Regions from separate parts of the Alteromonas sp. V450 genome, predicted to be linked through region 1. Evidence: predicted binding sites of a transcription regulator. Region 1 holds the regulator's gene; each other region holds the start of a gene.
The links. The regulator sigma-54, encoded in region 1, starts transcription at its own class of promoters, with help from an activator protein. The targets are predictions, from matches to a motif close to GTTGGCACGNNNNTNGNNT.
Positions count from the first base shown of each region.

Region 1 (3,285 bases):
AACAAGCAAATGACATCTGATCAACCGGTTAAAATACTGGGCACGCAGTATGTTATTTTAAGTAATGGATTCAATGCAGACTTACGCAAACAAGAATACGAGCTTTTAGATCATGTACAAACCACTTATTCCCCTAGCAACTAGCCTTCTACTTGCCATCGCTAGCGGTGCGGTACAAGCCAGTGAAGAAGATTTTTCACAACCCATAAAAATAGGGTCAAATACCCAGTTTATTGATGGTAAAAACAAAACGGCTTTGTACAAGGAAGACGTGCTCATTACTCAAGGTTCACTCCTAATAGAAGCTGATGAAGTAGAAGTAATAGCTACAGATGGCAGCGGCCGTGAAATATTTATCGCCCGTGGCAACCCTGCAAGCTATTCTCAATCACTAGAAGATGGTACACCAGTATCAGCGAAAGCCAATGAAATTCGCTATGAAGTAATTAATCGCACTATTTCTCTGGCGGGTAATGCTGAGCTACAGCAAGATACCAGTAAGGTGCAAGGCGATAAAATTACGTTCGATATGGTTACTGAACAATTGCTTGCAACGGGTGGCGCTGGTAAGGATGGTGAAGGTCGTGTAACTACAGTATTTACCCCTGACACCATTCGTAAAACATCGTCTAAGAAAGACAACGAGGACAATGAATAGCAATGGCAACTTTGAGCGCTAAAAACCTTGCTAAAGCTTATAAATCTCGACAGGTCGTTCGCGACGTGAGCCTTTCCGTTTCTACCGGGCAGATTGTCGGGCTACTTGGCCCTAACGGAGCTGGTAAGACCACTACATTTTATATGATTGTTGGTCTGGTTAATTTGGATAAAGGTAAGATAGAGATTGATGACAATGAACTTACCCATCAACCTATGCACGAACGTGCACGCCGCGGTATAGGCTACCTTCCACAAGAAGCCTCTATTTTTAGAAAGCTTACTGTACATGAAAATATCATGGCCATTCTTCAAACCCGTAAAGATTTGAATTCACAACAGCAAGAAGAAGAAGCCGACGCACTACTTGATGAATTTAATATTAACCATATACGTAATAGTACAGGGATGAGTTTGTCGGGCGGGGAGCGTCGTCGCGTTGAGATAGCGAGAGCACTTGCAGCGAAACCTCAATTTATTTTGCTTGATGAACCATTTGCTGGTGTTGATCCTATATCAGTTAATGATATAAAGAAGATAATACAACATCTTCGCGATAGGGGTATTGGTATTCTTATCACGGACCATAACGTACGCGAAACATTGGATGTTTGTGAGAAAGCGTACATTGTTAGTCATGGCGAGCTTATTGCGCAAGGAACGGCGGAACAGGTTTTAAGTAATCAGAAAGTAAGGGATGTATACCTAGGCGAACAATTCAGGCTATAGTTAGTGTAACCGAATTGTCATTTTTCAGTTTAGCTCTGGTATATTCAATTTAGAGCATTTAAATAAGACGTAGATGAAACCATCTTTACAGCTAAAATTTAGCCAACAACTCACAATGACACCTCAGCTACAGCAGGCGATTAAACTGCTGCAGCTTTCTACGCTTGATCTCCAGCAAGAGATACAAGAAGCGCTCGACTCTAATCCACTATTAGAAGTGGAAGAAAGCCCAGACGAGCCTCAGCTAGAAAAAAACAATATCGACAACGACGATAGTACGCCTGAAGCCACCGCCTCTGCCTCAAGTGATACCCTAGAAGCAGGCGATGCGCTTGAGAAGAACGACCTTCCCGATGAGCTGCCAATCGACAGCACGTGGGATGAATATTACTCTGCATCTTCTGCGCCGGCGCCAGGCCCGTCTAACGACGACGAACAAATCTTCCAAGGCGAGACCACCGAAGACATTCAAGAACATCTTCTTTGGCAAATGCGCCTCACTCATTTTTCAGATACAGACCGCGCTATCGCTACGGCAATTATCGACTCTATTGACGAATCAGGTTATTTAACCGTTACGCTTGACGAGATCTTAGAAGCGGTTAACGACGATGACATGGAAGAGCCAATTGAAATGGACGAAATAGAGTGTGTACTTAAACGCATTCAAATGTTCGACCCTATTGGATCAGGTTCTCGCTCACCTCAAGAATGCCTTATGGTGCAGTTACGTCAGTTTTCTGAAGACACGCCCTGGCTAGCTGAAGCGAAACAACTGATTGAAGAGTACTCTGACTTACTGAGCAGCAAAGACTATCGCACGCTAATGCGTAAGAGTCGTTTAAAAGAAGACCAGCTACGTGAAGCAATGCGTTTACTTCAAACCTTGAATCCTCGACCAGGTAGTGCTTTAGTTACTAAAGAACCAGAGTACGTGATCCCTGATGTCTCAGTAACAAAGAAAAATGGCCGTTGGGTGGTTGAGCTGAACCCCGACAGTCTGCCAAAGCTAAGCGTAAACCAGCAATACGCAGCCATGAGCCGCCGTGCCAAAAACAGTAGCGACTCGCAATTTATCCGCTCACACATGCAAGAGGCCAAATGGTTCATCAAGAGCCTTGAGTCACGTAATGAAACATTGATGAAGGTTGCGAACTGCATTGTGCAGCAACAAATGGGCTTTTTTGAGCACGGTCCGGAAATGATGAAACCAATGGTGCTTAACGATGTCGCAGAAATGGTAGACATGCACGAATCAACGATTTCACGTGTGACAACACAAAAGTATATGCATACGCCACGCGGTATCTTCGAGTTAAAGTATTTTTTCTCAAGCCACGTAGCAACAGAATCAGGTGGAGAGTGTTCCTCCACGGCAATCCGTGCACTAATTAAAAAGCTAGTGGCGGCAGAAAAGCCGGCGAAACCACTGAGTGATAGCAAGATTGCTTCATTGTTGGCCGAACAAGGCATTAAAGTTGCCCGGCGAACAATAGCAAAATATCGGGAGTCTTTGTCGATCCCGCCGTCGAACCAACGCAAAAGCCTTATTTAATTGGCTTAATAATATAAGGAAGACGAAATATGCAAATAAACCTAACTGGTCATCATGTCGAAATCACCGACTCTTTGCGTAATTATGTCGATACGAAGTTCAGCAAACTTGAACGTCACTTTGATCACATTTCTAATGTGCATGTCATCCTGAACGTTGAAAAATTAAACCAAAAAGCGGAAGCGACCGTTCATTTAAGTGGCGCTGAAGTATTTGCATCCTCAGAAAATACCGACATGTATGCGGCGATTGACAGCATGGTTGATAAACTCGACCGGCAGGTAATCAAGCATAAGGAAAAACTTAAAAAACACTAGTAGTTAATCAAGTATGGACATACAAGC
Region 1 is NZ_MODU01000004.1:4,133,350-4,136,634, reverse strand. Features, by position in the region: gene lptC (LPS export ABC transporter periplasmic protein LptC) at 1-144, shown strand, start outside; gene lptA (lipopolysaccharide transport periplasmic protein LptA) at 113-658, shown strand; gene lptB (LPS export ABC transporter ATP-binding protein) at 661-1,386, shown strand; gene BK026_RS18275 (RNA polymerase factor sigma-54) at 1,460-2,941, shown strand; gene hpf (ribosome hibernation promoting factor) at 2,971-3,258, shown strand; gene ptsN (PTS IIA-like nitrogen regulatory protein PtsN) at 3,272-3,285, shown strand, end outside.

Region 2 (3,285 bases), 4.1 Mb from region 1:
CAATCTTTTGCGCCGGTGCATATCGCCCAACGAGATTTAATAACACCTCAGGGGCGAATGGTTTTGATAGGTAGTCGGTAGCACCGTCACGCATAGCCTGCACGGCATCATCAATGGTTGCATAGGCGGTCATCAAGAGAACGGGTAAATGTGGGTATTTAGCTTTAATGCTTTTCAACAGCATTAGCCCACTCATCTCCCCCATCTGAATATCACTGACTACAAGGTCGACATGTTGTTCGGACAGCATCATTAATGCACTTTCTGCACATTCTGCACTAACAACGTGATAACCACCGAGTAGTAACGTATCAAAAAGCGCTTCGCGAAGCCCTGCATCGTCTTCAACAATTAAAATAGTTGTTTTTAACATCATATTCCCCTCGGAATTAAGCCACTTTGCTACCGATGATACCCTGCACTTCTCTCAGAGGTAGCGCGACACTGAAACACGCGCCCCCTTGTGACGTATCACACACGTTTAATTGACCGTTGTGAGCAGCAACCACAGACTTAACGACTGCTAGACCCAACCCCGTACCATGAGTTTTTGTAGTAAAAAACGGCTCAAAAACTTTGTTTTTCAACGCATCAGGCACGCCCTTGCCTTTGTCGACTACTGAAACAATGAGTTTTTCTTGGATTAAACTCGCATTAACTTCAACGGTACATCCTTTAGGCGTTGCTTGACTGGCGTTGTGAACAAGGTTTAACAATGCGCCTTGTAGCGCCGTTAAATTCCCGGTTATCACTGCCGCTTTATCAAACCCGCTGAACGATAAGTGTTGTGATGCTTGTGAAACCATAGATACCGCGCTGCTTTCAATTGCATTAAAGAGTTCCTGCAATGTGATGTCACAAACAACTTGCTCCTCACCAGACTTAGCAAATAGCAGCATGTCATTTACTTGGCTTTCAAGCTCTTTGAGCCGGTCTGATAGCTTGCACGCGAACTCGCTTTGTGCCTGATGAGGAAGGCCTTTTCTTGTCAAATTAGAAGCGTAAAGCATAGCTGCTGATAGAGGTGTACGAATCTGATGTGCCAGGGATGCGACCATTTTACCTAGTGACGATAAACGCTGCATATGACTCACACGTGCCTGCAGCTGTCGCGTTTCCGTTAGATCTGTTATCACTATCAATTGCCCAGGTTCATTTTCAAGAGGAGTGATTGATAACTTTACACGCCTACCGTCGACCAAAGACACCTCATGCCCATCGTCAGCACGAGGTTTAAATGAGCGCGAGATAATACGTCTCCAAACTTCTTCTTCAAGTGGCTCGCCTAACAACGCCTTTGCTTGCTCGTTGGCTTGACGAACGATGCCTTTCCCATCAATCACGATTACGCCCGCGGGCATGACTTGCAGCAAGTGTTCGAGTCTACTCGCTTGTAAGCGCAAAGATGCAAGTTCATCGTTACATAAAGAAGTGTCTACGCGAGATGAAGTGCTTTCACTCACTCCGTCAAAAACAAAATCGGTCGGTGTGAACTCACTTGTAGTTGAAGTACTATCCAAAGCCATATTGCCCTCGTCAATTTGCAGACGTTAATAAATATGACTTGGATAAAGCAGAAGGTGTGCCAATTCAACATTGGCTTATTTTACAAAGACTTAAAGGCAATTAAAGGGTGTTAAATGCAACGTCAATTCCCTGACGTTAAGCCTCTTCAGTACGCTGAATATCGTACTTACGCATTTTTTCGACCAGCGTAGTGCGTCGCATTCCAAGCTTATCAGCCGCCCTTGCAACGACCCAGTCTTGATTGTCGAGTGCCTGTCTAATAAGGGTAACCTCAAGCTCGGAGAGATATTCTTTCAGGTTTACCCCCTCTTCAGGGAGTGAAGACGACACCATGTTTTCTGATGTATTTTCGCTCTGAGTTTGCTCTTCAGCTTCTTCAAGGGCCGCAGACTCGGCGAATAACGTATTAAAGGCTTCCCGCTCTAAAATTTCCTCGGGATAGTCAGGTTCATAAGCATGAACATCACCGTACTGATACTTTTCGGGGAGATCGGATATATCCACAATTTGACCAGGGTATAAAATCATTAAGCGCTCGACCAAGTTAGATAACTCACGAACGTTACCTGGCCACTCATGTTCCATCAACGATGCGATAGCTTGCTCAGTAAACCGAACACCCTCTGCACCTTCAACCTGTATTCTACTATTGAGTTCTTGTAGCAAAAGGGGGATATCATCTTTACGCTGACGAAGTGCTGGACTGTCTATTGGGAACACATTTAAACGATAAAATAAGTCTTCTCTGAACTTTTCTTCACTTATCATCGTTTCTAGATTTCTGTGCGTCGCAGCGATTATTCGAACATTGCACTGTAGCGGCTTATTACCGCCCACTCTTTCAAAAGTACGCTCTTGCAATACGCGCAACAACTTAACCTGCATTTGAAGCGGCATGTCTCCAATTTCGTCTAAAAAGAGAGTGCCACCCTCAGCTAGTTCAAATCGCCCTTTGCGCGCACTAATTGCCCCGGTAAAGGCGCCTTTTTCATGACCGAAAAGTTCGCTTTCTAAAAGCTCACCAGGGATCGCTCCGCAGTTTACTGGAATAAAAGGTCCATCTTTGCGTTCAGATAAAAAGTGAACGTTGCGCGCAACTACTTCTTTACCCGTGCCTGACTCTCCAAGCACAAGCACGGTGGCATCGGTAGGTGCCACCTGCTCGACCAAGCGTCGAACAATCTGTATCTGTTCACTTTTACCGATTAAGCTTCGAAACAGTCGCGTTTTATTGCCGCTGTTTCGCGATAAACTCGGTTTTCTACGAGAATACTCTTGGCACCGATGAATGGCTTGCGTTAACACGGGATAAGTAAGCGGTGTAGCGATAACACTCACAAGGTTTTGTCCAGCAACAGCTTGACTGTTGCTTTCTACTAGCGCAACAAAAGGAATGTGAGGAAACTTTTCAACGATTGCTTTGACCACGGTCGGTGACTCGTATTCAATGAGTACAGCATCAGCGCCGCCATCTGCTAGATAACGTTCACAGTCGTCAACCCCTCGTGCCCGACACGACTCTCCCATGAAAGTGACAATTGTTTCTAAATTTTGAATAAGTTCCTGGTTATTACTTACCAGCAAAATGTTCTTCATCGATTCCCCGAGGACGCTCTTATTATTTTTAAAGACTAGCGCATGTGTGAATTGTAACGGTAAAAGATCACAGCGCAACAGGTGTTTATCGAAAAGTATCAATAAAAAAAGCAGGTTACCCTGCTTTTCTTAACCAATTTTAGTTATAGAACACTTAGCTCA
Region 2 is NZ_MODU01000004.1:60,577-63,861, reverse strand. Features, by position in the region: gene BK026_RS00295 (sigma-54 dependent transcriptional regulator) at 1-373, opposite strand, end outside; gene BK026_RS00290 (PAS domain-containing sensor histidine kinase) at 390-1,526, opposite strand; gene BK026_RS00285 (sigma-54 dependent transcriptional regulator) at 1,663-3,123, opposite strand; gene BK026_RS00280 (flagellin) at 3,278-3,285, opposite strand, start outside.
Region 2: BK026_RS00290 (PAS domain-containing sensor histidine kinase) is a predicted target of sigma-54. The motif match lies at 1,572-1,590, and genes of this name have one in related genera.

Region 3 (3,285 bases), 1.5 Mb from region 1:
ATCAATCAATGACAACATATTATGGGTAAATTCATCTAGCGCTGTGTTCTTCCTACCAGGTGGTATGTTGAGGATGAACGTAGCGCCTTCTACTGCCTGACATAATGAAGAAGTATCGTCGCCTAATGCATATTTAATGCCCCGAACATCGCGCTTACTTAATTCAGACAATTTATCTTCACTGCGGCTTGTTGCAGTTAGCTGAAAGTCAGAAGATAAGGCACGATCCAAATAGCCGGCTAGCCAGCCATAGCCACTTATCACCAGTTTATTGGACATAGTGGTTCCCGTTAATTGGTTTCATTTCCCTAAAACGCGTTTTGTTCTTTAATACGATAGTATATCGAACGGTATACACAAGAAAAAGCCGAGCTACATATTTACGTGCTCGGCTTCAATCACATTAACCACATTAAACTGCGCGGCGGTTACATTTTCATTTCTGCGTCGGTTTCAATATCAAGTAAGTTCAACCTATTTAGGCCTTTGATTGAAGCTTGCATCTTGCCCTCTGCGTAATCCGCTTTTTTCAATACTTCGCATAGCGCTTCGCCTTTTTCTTCCAATGAAGCTGCTTGGCTTTCCAAGCGATATTCGAGATCTTCTCCCCAGCGTTCCATTTTCTGCTCGAATTCAGACATGTCGCCACCTTCCCACAGCATTTGGGTACCAATGGCAATTAAAATTCTGCCCATAGACTCACTAATTAACGATTCTAATTGGGATTCAAATTCAGCTTCCCATGTTTCGTCAAACCAACCTGGCTCTTCGAATTTTGTAGAATCGACGCGAATGTTACCAGCTTCATCATAAAATGACGTAAGTAGCTTTTGATCGAGTGTTGTAAAGATTGCTTGGAAATCTTCATTTAGTTGATTGTCTCCGCCAAGGAGTTCTGTAAATACTTCTGTCACGGCGACATGTGCGATCTCTAAACCTTCACTGGCAATTGACAGTGTCATGGGTATTGCCATATCAATTTGATTGTAATAATCAGTAACCCAACGCTGCTGTTCGTTGTTCAATGATACTGGCTCACCATTAAGAGATAAGTTGCGGTCTGCATCGATATGCATTACCGCGCCATTATCCATCTTGACAGTTAAGTCGCCTTGGTAATATTGAATATGACCGTCTAATTCAATATCACAACTGTTGTTTTGAAAATGCGTGTCATGGGCGAGAGCCTGACCGCCGATAAATAAGCTGCTCATAGCAATGGGTAGCAAAATTCTGAAAGTCATAGTGTTTTCCTTAATCAGCGCGCTATCTTCACGCAACAGTTCGTTTAGATACCTGAGTGAGTTACGAACTCGTTTCTATCAAGTAACCATCCGTTTAATTTAATACAAAGGCTGTTAACCGAGGTCGTTAGAGCCCAACTAACAATGATTAAGTGTTAGCAATGTACTTGCCAATATTTTTAATTGTTTAAAATCAATGTCTTGGGCTTTTTGAGGGGAATGTTAAATTAATAGAGCTAAAACATAGTAGTCAGAATGCTAACAATATGGTGATTTTGACTAAGATCAAAAATCACTCATAAATTAGTAGGGAACAGGTCACTTTTAACCGGTGTAGCCATGTTCAAACATATTTTATTGATGCATAATACCGCCAGAAATTTTTTTAAGGTGTATACAATGGCTGATTGGATTAATGCAATTATGTTTGGTGTTGCGCTAATTGCCTTCACATTAGGATTTAGCAGCATCATTATGGGGTTTATGACTGCAAAGGCAGGTGCAGAGGGCATGCAAGAAAAAATTGAGTATGGCTTCTTCGGGGTGACCGGTATTGTGCTTTGCGCACTGATGGCATACGGTCTAGCATAACACTGCGTAGCTATATAAAAGACCGGCTGATGAGTAAAAATATCAGCCGGTTTTTTTATGTTCACCTTATTTGAGTTATGCGCACACTGTCCTCAATACCGCTATTGGGTGTTGTTACCCGATGAAGCGACATTTACCGTATTAGATAGCCCCAGCTTGGCGTCAGTTTGACTTAAGAGACCCAAATGACCATCTCGCTGAAAGGCACGTAAATCGAAGATATTCAACATGGCCATAACGTGGTCAAAGATATCCGCTTGCACCTTTTCATACTGAACCCACGCTTTTTGCGCACTGAAGCAATAAACTTCTAGGGGAAGCCCGAGTTCATTAGGTGCGAGCTGCCTTACCATTAAGGTAAGTTCTTGATTGATATTCGGATGCTTACGTAAATAGGCTTCTAAATAAGCGCGAAAGGTGCCGATGTTGGTGAGTCGCCTGCTGTTGAGTAAGTCGGACTCATCAATGGAAAAGTCTCTGTGATAGGTTTGTAATTCTACTTTTTTCTTTTCGATGTATTCGTTTATGTAGCGAACTTGTGAAAAGCGATCTAGCATCTCATTGTCGCATAGTTTTATTGAATGGATATCAATGTATATTGCGCGCTTAATTCGGCGACCGCCTGACTCCTGCATACCTCGCCAGTTTCTCACAGCTTCTGTGGTAAGGCTGTATGTAGGCAATGTAGATATGGTGTTGTCCCAATTTTGTACTTTTACATTAGTAAGCCCGATCTCAAGAATTTCTCCGTCAACATCGTATTTAGGCATCGAAATCCAATCGCCAGTGTTAAACATTCTGTTTGCCGCAATTTGAATGCCAGCCACAAATCCTAAAATGGTATCCCTAAAGATAAGTAGTAGTACAGCTGCAATAGCCGTAAGCCCTGAAACGAGTAACAACGGGCTTTTACCTACAACAAGTGAAATACTGAGTATGATTACAATGATAGCAACAACCAGCTTTGTAACTTGAATAAAGCCTGTTATGGGGGCTCGTCGCGCTAAAGCTGACGCGTTATACACATCTTCAATAGTGCTTAGTAATGCGTAAATGGCCAGTAGGCCGCAATACAGCATGTAGAGCTGAGCACCTTTAATGACAGCGCCATGCATCACCGCTTCATCTTTTATAAGTACAGGGGTGGCAATGTAGATGAATATGGCAGGGAAAAGATGAAATAAGCGCCGGAAAAAGCCATGATTTTGAAGAGCGTCGTCCCACCGGTGATTAGACTTATATACCAATTTAGTAAGTTGTGGCCTAATCAATAAACGGGCAGCAATGTACAGTATTGCAGACGTGACGAGAATAGTACCCAGTGCAAGTACGTTGTAAAGCGGCTCTTGTGCTGACACAGAAGGAAATACGTTGTTTATTAGCTCAACAAACAAACCCCTTGCTGAGGTACCTAATTCCATGAATTATGACTCCAATAAGTTTTTTATTC
Region 3 is NZ_MODU01000004.1:2,606,495-2,609,779, reverse strand. Features, by position in the region: gene BK026_RS11365 (NAD(P)H-binding protein) at 1-279, opposite strand, end outside; gene BK026_RS11360 (DUF2884 family protein) at 429-1,244, opposite strand; gene BK026_RS11355 (hypothetical protein) at 1,644-1,835, shown strand; gene BK026_RS11350 (mechanosensitive ion channel family protein) at 1,937-3,256, opposite strand; gene BK026_RS11345 (acyltransferase) at 3,260-3,285, opposite strand, start outside.
Region 3: BK026_RS11360 (DUF2884 family protein) is a predicted target of sigma-54. The motif match lies at 1,401-1,419, and genes of this name have one in related genera.